Regions from separate parts of the Massilia sp. DJPM01 genome, predicted to be linked through region 1. Evidence: predicted binding sites of a transcription regulator. Region 1 holds the regulator's gene; the other holds the start of a gene.

Region 1 (6,274 bases):
GTGATGGTGCACTCGGTCAAGGATGAATCGGACCTGCGCATCGCCCTCAAGGAATTGCGCAACAAGCACACCGTGCTGATCGATACCGTCGGCGTCTCCCAGCGCGACCAGAACGTGGCCGAACAGGTGGCGATGCTGTCCGAGACCGGCGCCGACGTCAAGCGCCTGCTGTGCCTGAATTCGACTTCGACCAACGAAACCTTGAACGAAGTGGTGCGCGCCTACCAGGGCAGCGGTCTGGCCGGCTGCATCATGACCAAGCTCGACGAAGCGGCCTCGATCGGCAACGTGCTCGACGTCGTGATCCGCCAGAAACTGAACCTGTTCTATGTCTCGAACGGCCAGCGCGTGCCGGAAGACTTGCACCTGGCCGACCGCAACATGCTGGTCGACCGCGCCTTCCGCCTCAAGCGCGATGCCGCCGCGACCCAGTTTTCGGATGCCGAACTGCCGCTGCTGATGGCCAACACCAGCACCGCCCGCAACGACCGCAGCCTGCGCGAGGTGTCCCTTGGCTAATCACTTCGATTTCGACCAGGCCGAAGGCCTGCGCCGGATGCTGGCCGGCCCCAAGCCGCGCATCGTCACCTTTCTCTCGGCCACCCCGCAAGACGACAAGGGCGCCATGCTGGTCAACCTGGGCGCTTCGCTGGCCCGGGCCGGCAACGATGTGCTCATCGTCGACGCCTGCGACCGCGAATACGGCGTGGCCCAGCGCCTCGGCGTGGCCGACCGCGCCAGCCTCTTGCAAGTGGCGCGCCAGCAGTGCGCGCTGAACCAGATCATCCACCAGGTGCCGCAGGGCTTCGGCGTGGTCAGCATGGCGCGCGCGCGCGGCGGCCCGGACGAGGCGCGGCGCCTGGCCAAGACCTTCGACGTGCTGGTCAAGCAGACCGGCATCGTCATCGTCGACGGCGAATTCGGCGACGACGATACTTTCCCGGTACCGGTCATGGACAGCGCCGAAATCGTGGTCCAGGTCTCCACCAGCGCCGCCTCGATCACGGCCGCGTACGCCCTCATCAAGCGACTTTCGCAACAGTTGGGGCGCCGTCCGTTCGGAATTCTGGTAACGGGCGCATCCGAAGCCGAAGCAAAGGTGGTATACGATAATATGTCATCTGCGGCAAGTCGTTACCTTGCCGTACAGCTCACCTCGATGGGCTCGGTCCCGGCGGACGAATACCTGCACCGGGCCGCGCGCTTGGGCCGGGCCGTGGTCGATGCGTTCCCGCTGGCCGGGGCGTCGGTGGCATTTCGCCAGCTGGCGGGGCGCTTTGCCCTGACAGCCATGCCGCAACTTGGCAGGACAGGGGGGACTTCCCATTTTGGTTCTTAAAACATACTGATAACTATGTACACCGTCAAAGGGAAAGCGGACAAGAACCATTTACTGACGGAGCACATGCCGTTGGTGAAGCGTCTCGCCCACCACATGAAGGCCAAGCTGCCACCCAGCGTGGAAGTGGATGACCTGATCCAGGCCGGCATGATCGGCCTGCTCGACGCCATCACCCGCTACGAGGAAACCCACGGCGCCCAGTTCGAGACCTATGCCGTGCTGCGCATCCGCGGCGCCATGCTCGACGAACTGCGCAGCAGCGACTGGCTGCCGCGCTCGATGCGCCAGAACATGCGCAAGATCGAAACGGCGATGAGCACCCTGCAGCAAAAGCTCGGCCATCCGCCCACCGAATCCGAAGTCGCCAAAAGCCTCAAGCTGTCCCTGGCCGACTACCAGGACATGCTGACCGACGGCGGCGGCCACCAGCTGGTGTACTACGAAGATTTTCACGACAACGAAGGCGGCAACGACAGCTTCCTCGACCGCTATGCGGTGGACGATGCCGATCCGCTGCGCAGCCTGCTCGACGGCGACTTCCGCCACGCCGTCATCGACGCCATCGACAATTTGCCGCCGCGTGAAAAAATCCTCATGGGCCTGTACTACGAAGAAGAACTGAACCTGAAAGAGATCGGGGCCGTCATGGGGGTATCGGAATCGCGCGTGTCGCAATTGCACACCCAGGCGGTTGCGCGCCTGCGGGCGTCCTTGAAGGAGCAGGCGTGGACCGGGCCAGCGTAGCGGGGATCTTCCTGGCGCTGGCCGGCCTGGTGATCGGCCAGTCGCTGGAGGGCGGCAAGCTGTCCTCGCTGGTGCAGCCGGCGGCGTTTGCCATCGTCGTCATCGGTACCGTCGGCGCCGTGCTGCTGCAAAGCGAAGCGCCGACCTTCATGCGCGGCGTGCGCATGCTGCGCTGGGTGTTTTCGCCGCCCCCAAGCCAGCGCGCCGGCCTGGCGCGCGAGATCGCCGTGTGGGGCTTGCACGCGCGGCGCGACGGCTTGCTCTCGCTGGAAAAGTACATGGCCGTCAACAAGGATAAATTCGTGCAGAAGGGCTTGCGCCTGGTGGTCGATGGCATCGCCCCCGACAAGCTGCGCAGCCTGCTGGAGATGGAAGTGACGGCCTACGAATTCGGCGAACGGCAAGCGGTGAAAATCTGGGAATCGGCGGCCGGCTATTCGCCCACCATCGGCATCCTGGGCGCGGTGCTGGGCCTGATCCACGTGATGGAAAACCTGAGCGACCCGGCCAAGCTGGGCAGCGGCATCGCGGTGGCCTTCGTGTCGACCGTGTATGGGGTCGGGCTGGCGAATATGTTTTTCTACCCGATCGCCAACAAGCTGAAAACCATCGTCGCCGAACGGGTGACGCAGTACGAAATCCTCACCGACGTCTTTCACGACATCGCCAGCGGCGACCATTCGCGCGTGATCGAAGAGCGGGTCGCCTGCCTGCTTTCGCGGCCCTGAGCCATGGCGCGCAAAAAATACGAAGCCGAGCACGAAAATCACGAACGCTGGCTCATTTCGTATGCCGATTTCATCACCCTGCTATTCGCCTTCTTCGTCGTGATGTACGCGATCTCGGTTGTCAACGAAGGCAAATACAAGGTGTTTTCGGTGTCGCTAGGCGACGCCTTCGGCGGCAAGGACAAGGGCACGGCCAGTGTCGCCAGCAGCAATGTGCCGCAGCTGATCGTGCTGCCCGACCCGCTCATCAAGCGGCGCGCCGAAGCCATGCGGCGCGAAAAGGACCGCTTGACCAGCCTCGCCCAGAAACTGACCTCGACCCTGGCCCCGCTGGTCAGGGAAGGCAAGGTGCGGGTGACGCAGAACAGCCGCGGGGTGAGCGTCGAGATCAATGCCAGCGTGCTGTTCGACCCGGGCGACGCCACGCTCACGCCGGAATCGGACCAGGCCCTGCGCGCGCTGGCGGTGCTGCTCAAGGACGACCCGCATGCGGTGCAGGTGGAAGGCCATACCGACCCGACCCCGATCAGGAATGCGCTGTTCCCGTCCAACTGGGAATTGTCGGCGGTGCGCGCGAGCAGCGTGGTGCGCCTGTTCATCGACAGCGGCGTGGCGCCGGCGCGCCTGACGGTGGTGGGGCACGGCGCCAACATCGCGGTGGCGCCCAACGCCACGCCGGAAGGCCGCGCGCGCAACCGGCGCGTGGCGGTGACGATCTTGTCGGCGCTGCCCGATACCACGACCGAGATTCCCACCCGTTGATCCAACCGGGCTGGCCGGCCGGGCGAAACGAGGCACAATGGCCGGGAATGGCACAGGCGGGCGACCCGGCCCCGCCGATCGGCAACCGCAGCCGGGACGAACCAAACAAGGAGCATGGCGATGAAACGATCACTGGCGGGCGTATTGATGCTCATGGCGCTGGGGCTGGCCTATGCGAAGGATAAACCGATGAACGGCGTGAGCGAAAAAGTCGCGCTGGCATCGCGCGAGGGCAAGGTGCTGGTGACCCTGACGGTGAGCAACAAGACGGCACAGCCGATTTACCTGTGGAAAGTCACCTACGCAAGCAAGCAACTGTTCGGACCGGAGTTCGAGATCAGCGTGGCGGGCAGTGCGGCGCCGGTCAATTACATCGGCCCGGTGGTCAAGCGCGCGCCGCCGGGGCCGGATGATTATGTGAAGGTCGAGCCGAACGGCGTGCATAGCAACACGATCGACATCACGGGCGCGTATGACTTCCTGCCAGGCAAGCACCGCTACCGGCTCAGCCATACAGGAAGTTACGTGCTCAGTTTGCAGCAGCTGGATAATCCGGTGGCGATCAAGCCGGCATCGGCGCGCTTCACCCATACCCAGGAGGCGCAGCCGGCGGAACAATAATGCTCGTTCCACATCTTTCTTAACCGGGGTCAGACCCCGAAGCTTAATGCTCGTCCCACATCTTTCTTAACCGGGGTCAGACCCCGAAGCAGTGGGCGGGCCGCCACCCTATAAAAAAACAGCCTGGACGCTTGCGCGGCCAGGCTGTTTTTCTTCCATCGTCCGCTTATGGCAGCGACGGGGTGTTTTCGCCGAAATATTCGTGGGAATCGGCATTGTCGACAGCTTTGGTCGGATTGCTGGTCGCCAGGCTGGCGGCGGCCGACTGGCCGTACGCCCAGTCATCGGTGGCGCCGACCACGTTGAAGTGGCTCAGCTCGTGCACCAGGGTGCCGCCCTTGGAATCGGTGCCGGACGTCGGTGCCGACCAGAAGGCGTTGCAGACGTAGATCTTGTACGGCTGGGTCGGGTACACATAGGCGTAGTAGGATTCCTTGCAGCTGCAATCGACCACGATCGGCTTGGTGTCAAGCGCGTTCTTGATGTTGGCATAGTGCGTCTTCACGCTCGCGTAACGCCCCGATGAGTAGGTGCCGAACCATTTCTTGTAGCGCGTGCCGGTCAGGCCGCTGTTGAGGTAATTGACACCGCTGTTGGCCATGTTCTTGGCCGCCGCCACCCCCGCGTTGATCGAGGTTTTCTGCCCCGAGCTGCAGCTGGCGAAGGAAATGCCAGCCGTTCCCGCCAACTGCTGGCGCGATGCCAGCTCGGCCGGATCGGCCACCACCGTGCCGCGCTCGAGCCGTCCATCAATCCACAGCGATACCGGCGCCGATTCGATTTCGCCGATCTCGCGTTCGGTGCTCATGGTCATGCTGTTGCCATCCGGCGGGGAATTGAACAGGTTGAGCGAGGCCGCGTGGTAGCGCACCGCGTAGTCACCCGTCACGCTCATGTCGTACAGGGCCGACAGCTCGACCTTGGCGGTGTGCGAAGCGCCTGGCTTGAGCAGGTAGTAATCCTTGGCGGTCGGGGCGGGGCGCTTGTAATGGCGGCCCTGGTACGGCACATGCGCACCATCGCGGGTGACGTCGAACAGGTGATCCTGGACCCCGGCAAACGGCGTGTGCCATTTGAGCACGTATTGCGGCTTGGACGAGGTGTTGGTGATGGTGACGCGCATGACGACGTCGTCTTCCTTGTTCAGCGATGCTTTTTCCGGCGTCAGGCTGACAGTCACCCCGTTCGATCCCGCCTGGGCTGCCAGGCAGGCTGCTGCTGCTACGATACCGACGCTTGCTTTTACCAAGTGATTCCAGTTCATACAGTTCTCCGTGAGTGAATGTGCTTGTTCTGAGTGCCGGCCCATAAGCGGGCTCAACAACTCATCGTTACACGCGAAATCGGCACAGGACATACATATTCATCGGTAATTGTGTCCTTCCGGCGAATTCTGAACGTATCATTGCGGCCCTTAAAAGAATGTGCTTTCGCACAATTCCCTCAATGAAATCAAGCTTGTCGCGGGAAAAAACTTCCATTGGTATTTAACAAAAGTGTTAAATTTCGACGAGGGTGTGCCACGCCGCGGGCAAACGGGTATTCTGGCGCCGGGGCGCATAAGGTGAACTGAGCAAAGGGAAAACGATGACAAAGAACAATGGCCGGCGGCCGGATGGCGCCATACACACGCAGCGCGGCGTGCTTGTCCTGGGCAGGCGCGCTGGCGCCGTAGTGATACTGGCAGGCGCAGCTGCCGCCGCTCACGCGGGTGCGCCGCGCAGCGCCATCGACGCTGCCGACATTATCTACCGCAACGGCTACGTCTACACCGTGGATGCCGGCGACAGCGTGCAGCAAGCCCTGGCGGTACGCGCCGGGCGCATCGTCTACGTGGGCGACAATACCGGCGCCGCCAAGCTGGCCGGCAAGGGTACCCGCGTCATCGACTTGCAGGGACGCATGCTCATGCCCGGCCTGATCGATGCCCATATGCATCCCCTGTCCGGCGGCAAGCGCCTGCTGCGTTGCAATCTGAACTACGAGGCGCTGACCGTGCCCCAGTTCCAGGCGCGCATCCAGGCCTGCGTCGACAAGGAAAGCAAGATCAAAGGCAACAAGGAATGGCTACAGGTGG
Region 2 (6,274 bases), on a different contig from region 1:
AGCGACCTGGTGATGAAAGTGCTGAGCACGCGGCGCTGGTGTGTCGCGGCCAGCCCGGATTTCCTGGCACGCCATCCGGCCTTGCACGCGCCTGCGGAGCTAAGCGGCGTGCCGACCCTGGACTGGGGCGGTCCCGTGGCGCAGCACACCTGGCACCTGGACGGACCCGATGGCGCGGTGGCGAGCATCCGCCACACGCCGCGCCTGGTCACCGACGACATGCTCGCGCTGCGCGCTGCGGCGGTGGCGGGAGTGGGAGTGGTGCAACTGCCCCTGATGATGATCACGGAAGAACTCAGGCAGGGTTCGCTGGTCATCCTGATGCCGGACTGGATTCCCAAAGGCGGGATCATTCACGCCGTGTATTCGTCGCGGCGCTGGCTGCGCCCCGCCGTGCGCACCCTGATCGACTTTCTGGCCATCCGTTTCGAACAGCTCGACGAAGCGTGAGCGGCGGCCAGGGGCGCGGTGGTGGCGTGCCCGCAGGAATCGCTATATAGTCCTCCCTGCCCCGCATCGACCAGGAGACACGATGACCCTTGAAGCCCTGCTGCAAAATCCGAACGCCCTGCCCTCCGCGCCCAAAGTGGTGGCGGAACTGATCAGCAGTTTCGACGATCCGGATGTGGCGGTCGAAGAGATCGCGCGCAAGCTCTCGCTCGACCCGGTGCTGAGCGCCAAGCTGCTGCGCCTGGCCAATTCGGCCTACTATCACGTCTCGCGCCGGATCGGCAACGTGGGCGACGCGGTGCGCATGCTCGGTTTCGTGACCGTGCGCACCCTGGTGATCAGTTCCGGCCTGGTGGGCAGCTTCAAGACCGTGCCGGGCCTGGACCTGAAGCGCTTCTGGCGCTACAGCCTGCACACGGCGGTGGCGGCCAAGTGGATCGCCAAGCAGATCGGCGCCAATACCGACCTGGCGTTCACGATCGGGATGATGCACGGGATCGGGCAACTGGTGATGCATGCGGGCGTGGCGCAGCAGGCGCGCGAGCTGGACCAGACGGTCGGACCATACGAACATGGCCGCATCGCCGCCGAAAAAGCCCTGTTCGGCTACGATTTCACCGAGGTGGGGGCGGAACTGGCGGCACGCTGGAAGTTTCCCGACCTGTTTCACCAGACCTTGCGCCACGTCGGCGATCCGACCCCGGAGTCGCCTTCGTACCGGATGGCGGCGGTGATTCACCTGGCCGTGCTGCGCGCGCGCTACGAAGAGCGCCAGCCGAACGACGCGGAACTGGCGGCCTGTTTCACGCCGGCGCTGGCGACCGGACTGGGCGTGCCGCCCGATGCCTTGTTCGCCGGCATTCCGCCGCTGGGCGAGCTGAGCGGCGGGCTGGAAGAGCTTATCAATTAAGCAAGTCAGAAATATTTTTGGTTTTTTTGAAAAAAGGCCTAAAGTTCCGCCCAATCCCGACGTTATGGAAGGACACGCGGTAATCTTTATAAATTTTTTGGCCAGGTGAGCGCATGACCTCCAACGACGTTCTCTCGATGTACGAAAATATTGCTGGCCTGACTGGCAAGATGGCGGTCGCGGCAAAAGCGGGCGACTGGAATGGCCTGGCCAAGCTGGAAACGCAGTGCGCGCAGCAGGCGTCGGCGACCAAGACCGGCGTGCCGGCACTGGATGGCGCTCCGCGCATGCGCAAGATCGATCTGCTCAAGCAGATCATGGCCAATGACCGCGCCGTGCGCGAGATTACCGAGCCGTGGCAGTTGTCGGACGTGATGTGCGCAACGCACTGAGCCAGTTACACGATGTGAATGAAAGCGCCTGAGGGCGCTTTTTTGTTGGCGGGGTCCTGACGCCACCTCCGTCGTTCCCGCCACCACCTCCGTCGTTCCTGCCACCACCTCCGTCGTTCCCGCCACCACCTCCGTCGGTTCTGGCAATGCCAGAGACGACGAACTGGCGGGAACAACCGGGATACGGGAACAACGAGGGGCTAATCAGCCGGCCACGGCTAATTTCAGCGCCAATGCAATCCCCTCCGCCGCCTGGGTAATCTCCGGCAGCGACGGAAAACTCGGCGCGATCCGGATATGGCTATCCTCGGGATCGACCCCGTACGGATACGCGGCGCCCGCCGGCGTGAGCGTAATCCCGGCTTCCTTGGCCAGCGCGATGGTCCTCTTCGCGGCACCCGGCGGCGTCACCAGATCGATGAAATACCCGCCCTTCGGCACCGTCCACGACACCCCGGCCACCGCGCCCAGATGCGCGCTGAACTGCGCCAGCACCGCGTCGAACTTGGGCTTGAGCAGCGCCGCGTGGCGCGTCATCAGCGCTTCCACCGTCGCCGCATCCTTGAGCAGGCGCACGTGGCGCAGCTGGTTGATCTTGTCCGGGCCGATGCTGCGGATGCCCGCATGCTTCGTCCACCAGGCGATATTGGCCGGTGACGATGCCAGCGCGGCAATCCCCGATCCGGCCCAGCTCACCTTCGACGTCGATGCGAACACGATCGCCCGGTCCGGATGGCCGGCACTGGCGCATTCGGCGATGATCTCGGCAATGCGCACGTTCTCGTCCGTCAGATGGTGGAAGCGATAGGCGTCGTCCCACATCAGGCGAAAGTCGGGGGCGGCCGTTGGCATGGCGGCCAGGCGGCGCACCACCTCGTCCGAATACACGGTGCCCGACGGGTTGCTGTACTTGGGCACGCACCACATGCCCTTGATGCTGGCATCGTTCGCCACGAGCCGCTCGACGATGTCCATGTCCGGCCCGTCGTCGTTGAGCGGCACGTTGATCATCTTGATGCCGCGCGCTTCGCAAATCGAAAAATGACGGTCGTAGCCGGGCACCGGGCACAAAAACACCGCTTGCTGGCCGACCCAGGGCTGGCCGCCCGGCACGCCGTTCAAGAGGGCGTACACGATTACATCATGCATCAGCGACAGGCTGGCGCTGCTGTCGACCACCACCTGCGCGGCCGGCACACCGAGCAAGCCGCCGAACAGCGCGCGCGCTTCCGGCAGGCCGACGCCGAGGCCGTAGTTGCGGGCGTCGGTGCCGTCGGCCGCAGTAAAGCCGGGCAGAGCGTCGAGCAAATCGTTGGAGAGGTCGAGTTGTTCCGGGGCCGGTTTGCCGCGTGACATGTCGAGCTTGAGTCCGCGTTGCAGGAACAGGTCGTATTGCGCTTGCGCTGAGTGTGTTGCCGTCGTCATGAGCTTGCTTTCGGTGATGGGATCACCGAAGAGTATAGCGTGAAGGCAAATCGATCGCTGGGGGAGGGGAGAATTCTGGAGAGCGAGCACCAGGTATCTCCTGGTGTCGCCTCTTGCCGGTTGCATCCGGCGTCCGCAAGCGCATCGTTGGCTGGCGGACCGCTTCCGGGGACAGGCGTTTCTTCAACGATTATCTGCTTGCCGCGCCACGCTATCGTTGGTGGCTGCGCCAGATCCTGGGCCCGTTTGTGCAGTCCCGCAGGACCACGGAAACAAGTATAACGCAGTTCTCCGACTTGTGTAGACGACTTCGTGCGTGGGCGGATCTTTTTTACAACATTTTGCTAAATACAATGAAATCAGCCCGCGCCGGGCTCGCCATGCGCGACCGCCGCGGGCGCTTTCGGCTTGCGTTTGAAGCGCGCGGCCAGCTTGGCCAGCATGCCCGTCGCCGGTGCGGCCGGTGCGGCCGGCGCGGCGGCCTCGGCGGGAAGCGCGGCCTTGCGCTTGCGACGGCGCAGCAGGAACCAGACCGCCAGGCCGATCACGATCAGGGCGCCGGCCGCGCCGCCGATCAGCATCCAGGGCAGCTCCTCCCCTTTCTTGGCTGCTGCGGCATTCTTTTTGGCCAGGGCGGCGCGCGACAGGACCGGCGCCGGCGTACTGGCCGCTTCGCTGTGGCTGCTCGGCGCCGCGCCCTTGTTGTCGGTGGCCAGTTGCAGCAGTTTGACCTTTTCTTCCAGTTCAACAATCTTGGCTGTCAGTACGCCGTTCTTGTGATCGAGCGCGGCGCAGAGTTTGATTTGTTCATCGCTGAATGGCTGGGGACAGGAAGCCGGCGCCGATGGCAGCTGCAATACCCGTACCGGGCGCGGCGCCGCCGGAGCGATGACGGCGGGTTCCGCGCGCACGGTTCGCACGGTTCGCGCGGGTGCCGGTGCGGGTGCGGGTGCGGGTAGCGGCGCTGGCGCGGAAACTGGTGGCGGCGGGGCCGGCTGCGGATCCGGGCTCAGCCACAAGGTGGCGGCACGCACTTCGCGCTTGCCGCCTTCGCCCAGCGTCAGGAACAGGTGCACATAATCGCCCTCGACCGGCTTGACCGAGGTTATGTGCAGAAACTGGCGGCCGTCGCGCCGCATCACCGACAGGGTCAGGTTCGACAGCACCGGATGCATGCGCACATTGGCGCCGCGCCACACGTCCGGATCGGCCAGCCGTACCTGGACGCTGGCGCCGGACTCGCCCAGCGAGGTCAGTTCGATGTCGGCCACCAGCGGCTGCCCGCTGTACGAGCGCACCTGGACCTCGCCCAGCTCGGCCGCGTGGACGCAGGCCAGCGCGCCGCCCAGGGCCAGGGCCAGGAACAGGGTAATGCCGGACCGGACCAGCCGGAGGATTCCTGAATGGTGCATATATGGTAATGTTGCTCAGCTAATGATGGCGGACGCAGTGAAATCTGTAGCCCTGCCGTAATTAACGTACGCTGATATAAACTTCTTTAACCCCAGTCCCAAATAAACAGGTAGCTAAATGGAAACAAGAATCGAAAAGGACAGTTTTGGCCCGATCGCGGTGCCGGCACAGCGCTTGTGGGGCGCGCAGACGCAGCGCTCGCTGGAGCACTTCGCCATTTCAAGCGAACGCATGGCGCCCGAGCTGGTGGCCGCGCTGGCCCAGGTCAAGCGCGCCGCCGCCGCCGTCAACCGCTCGCTCGGCCTGCTGCCTGCGGACAAGGCGGACGCCATCGTCAAGGCGGCCGACGAGGTGCTCGACGGGCGCCATCCGGGCGAATTCCCGCTGGTGGTATGGCAGACCGGTTCCGGCACGCAAAGCAATATGAACATGAACGAGGTGCTGGCCAACCGCGCTTCCGAACTCACCGGCGGCGCGCGCGGCGAAGGCCGCCTGCTGCACCCGAACGACCATGTGAACATGGGCCAGTCGTCGAACGATATCTTTCCGACCGCAATGCACGTGGCGGCGGCCCAGGCCGTGGTGCAGTCGCTGCTGCCGGCCCTGGCGCGCCTGCGCGGCACCCTGGAAGTCAAGGCGCGCGACTTCGCCGACATCGTCAAGATCGGCCGCACCCACTTGCAGGATGCCACGCCCTTGACGCTCGGCCAGGAATTCTCGGGCTACGTGGCGCAGCTGGAATACTCGGAACATGCGATCAAGTCCACCCTGCCCGGCCTGCTGCAACTGGCCGCCGGCGGCACGGCGGTCGGCACCGGCTTGAATGCCCACCCCGATTTCGCGGCCCGCATCGCGGCCGAAATCGGTTCGCGCACGGCCATCAGCTTCAAGACCGCGCCCAACAAGTTCGCCGCCCTGGCCGGGCACGACGCGCTGGTCGGCACCCACGGCGCCCTGAAAACCCTGGCCACGGCACTGATGAAAATCGCCAACGACGTGCGCTGGATGGCCTCCGGCCCGCGCTCGGGCCTGGGCGAAATCAGCATTCCCGAAAACGAGCCGGGCAGCTCGATCATGCCGGGCAAGGTCAATCCGACCCAGTGCGAGGCGCTGACCATGCTGTGCTGCCAGGTATTTGGCAATGATGTCGCCATTACCATGGGTGGCGCCTCGGGCAACTTCGAGCTGAACGTGTTCAAGCCGATGATCGCCCACAACTTCCTGCAAAGCGCGCGCCTGCTGGCCGATGGCATGCGTTCCTTCAACGAACACTGCGCCCACGGCATCGAGCCGAACCGCGAACGGATCGGCGAGCTGATGGAGCGCTCGCTGATGCTGGTGACGGCGCTGGCGCCGCACATCGGCTACGACCGCGCGGCCCAGATCGCCAAGAAGGCGCAGCACGAAGGCACCACCCTGAAACAGGCGGCGCTGGCGCTCGGTTTTGTCACAGAACAACAGTTCCAGGACTGGATCGTGCCGCTCGACATGACCCGGCCCGGACTGTGATGGCGGCGCGGCGCGTGGGACGTTGACGCGCCGCGCCGATCCCGCCACACTGCGGTTCTTACATACTTTTTTAGGACGAGCAGGAATGCAGAAAGTCACTTTTGACCTGGCAGGCGAGTTCGTCGAACTGAACCAGTTACTCAAATTGTCGGGCCTGTGCGACAGCGGCGGCGCC

Evidence for each region. Region 1 encodes FliA, which starts transcription of late flagellar genes. Its sites were predicted from a motif close to CTAAAGTTTNNNNNNNNNNNGCCGNTA; they were not measured.
Region 2: a site for FliA is predicted at 1,399-1,425, ahead of PO883_RS26630 (flagellar protein FliT). Genes of this name have one in related genera too.

The regions. Positions count from the first base shown of each region.
Region 1 is NZ_JAQOZV010000021.1:38,791-45,064, reverse strand. It holds gene flhF (flagellar biosynthesis protein FlhF) at 1-519, shown strand, start outside; gene PO883_RS15385 (MinD/ParA family protein) at 557-1,339, shown strand; gene PO883_RS15380 (RNA polymerase sigma factor FliA) at 1,355-2,086, shown strand; gene PO883_RS15375 (flagellar motor protein) at 2,068-2,814, shown strand; gene motD (flagellar motor protein MotD) at 2,818-3,576, shown strand; gene PO883_RS15365 (hypothetical protein) at 3,697-4,197, shown strand; gene PO883_RS15360 (M35 family metallo-endopeptidase) at 4,364-5,461, opposite strand; gene PO883_RS15355 (amidohydrolase) at 5,872-6,274, shown strand, end outside.
Region 2 is NZ_JAQOZV010000053.1:23,412-29,685, reverse strand. It holds gene PO883_RS26640 (LysR family transcriptional regulator) at 1-450, shown strand, start outside; gene PO883_RS26635 (HDOD domain-containing protein) at 533-1,360, shown strand; gene PO883_RS26630 (flagellar protein FliT) at 1,474-1,752, shown strand; gene PO883_RS26625 (aminotransferase class I/II-fold pyridoxal phosphate-dependent enzyme) at 1,957-3,177, opposite strand; gene PO883_RS26620 (hypothetical protein) at 3,537-4,589, opposite strand; gene fumC (class II fumarate hydratase) at 4,708-6,099, shown strand; gene PO883_RS26610 (RNA-binding S4 domain-containing protein) at 6,185-6,274, shown strand, end outside.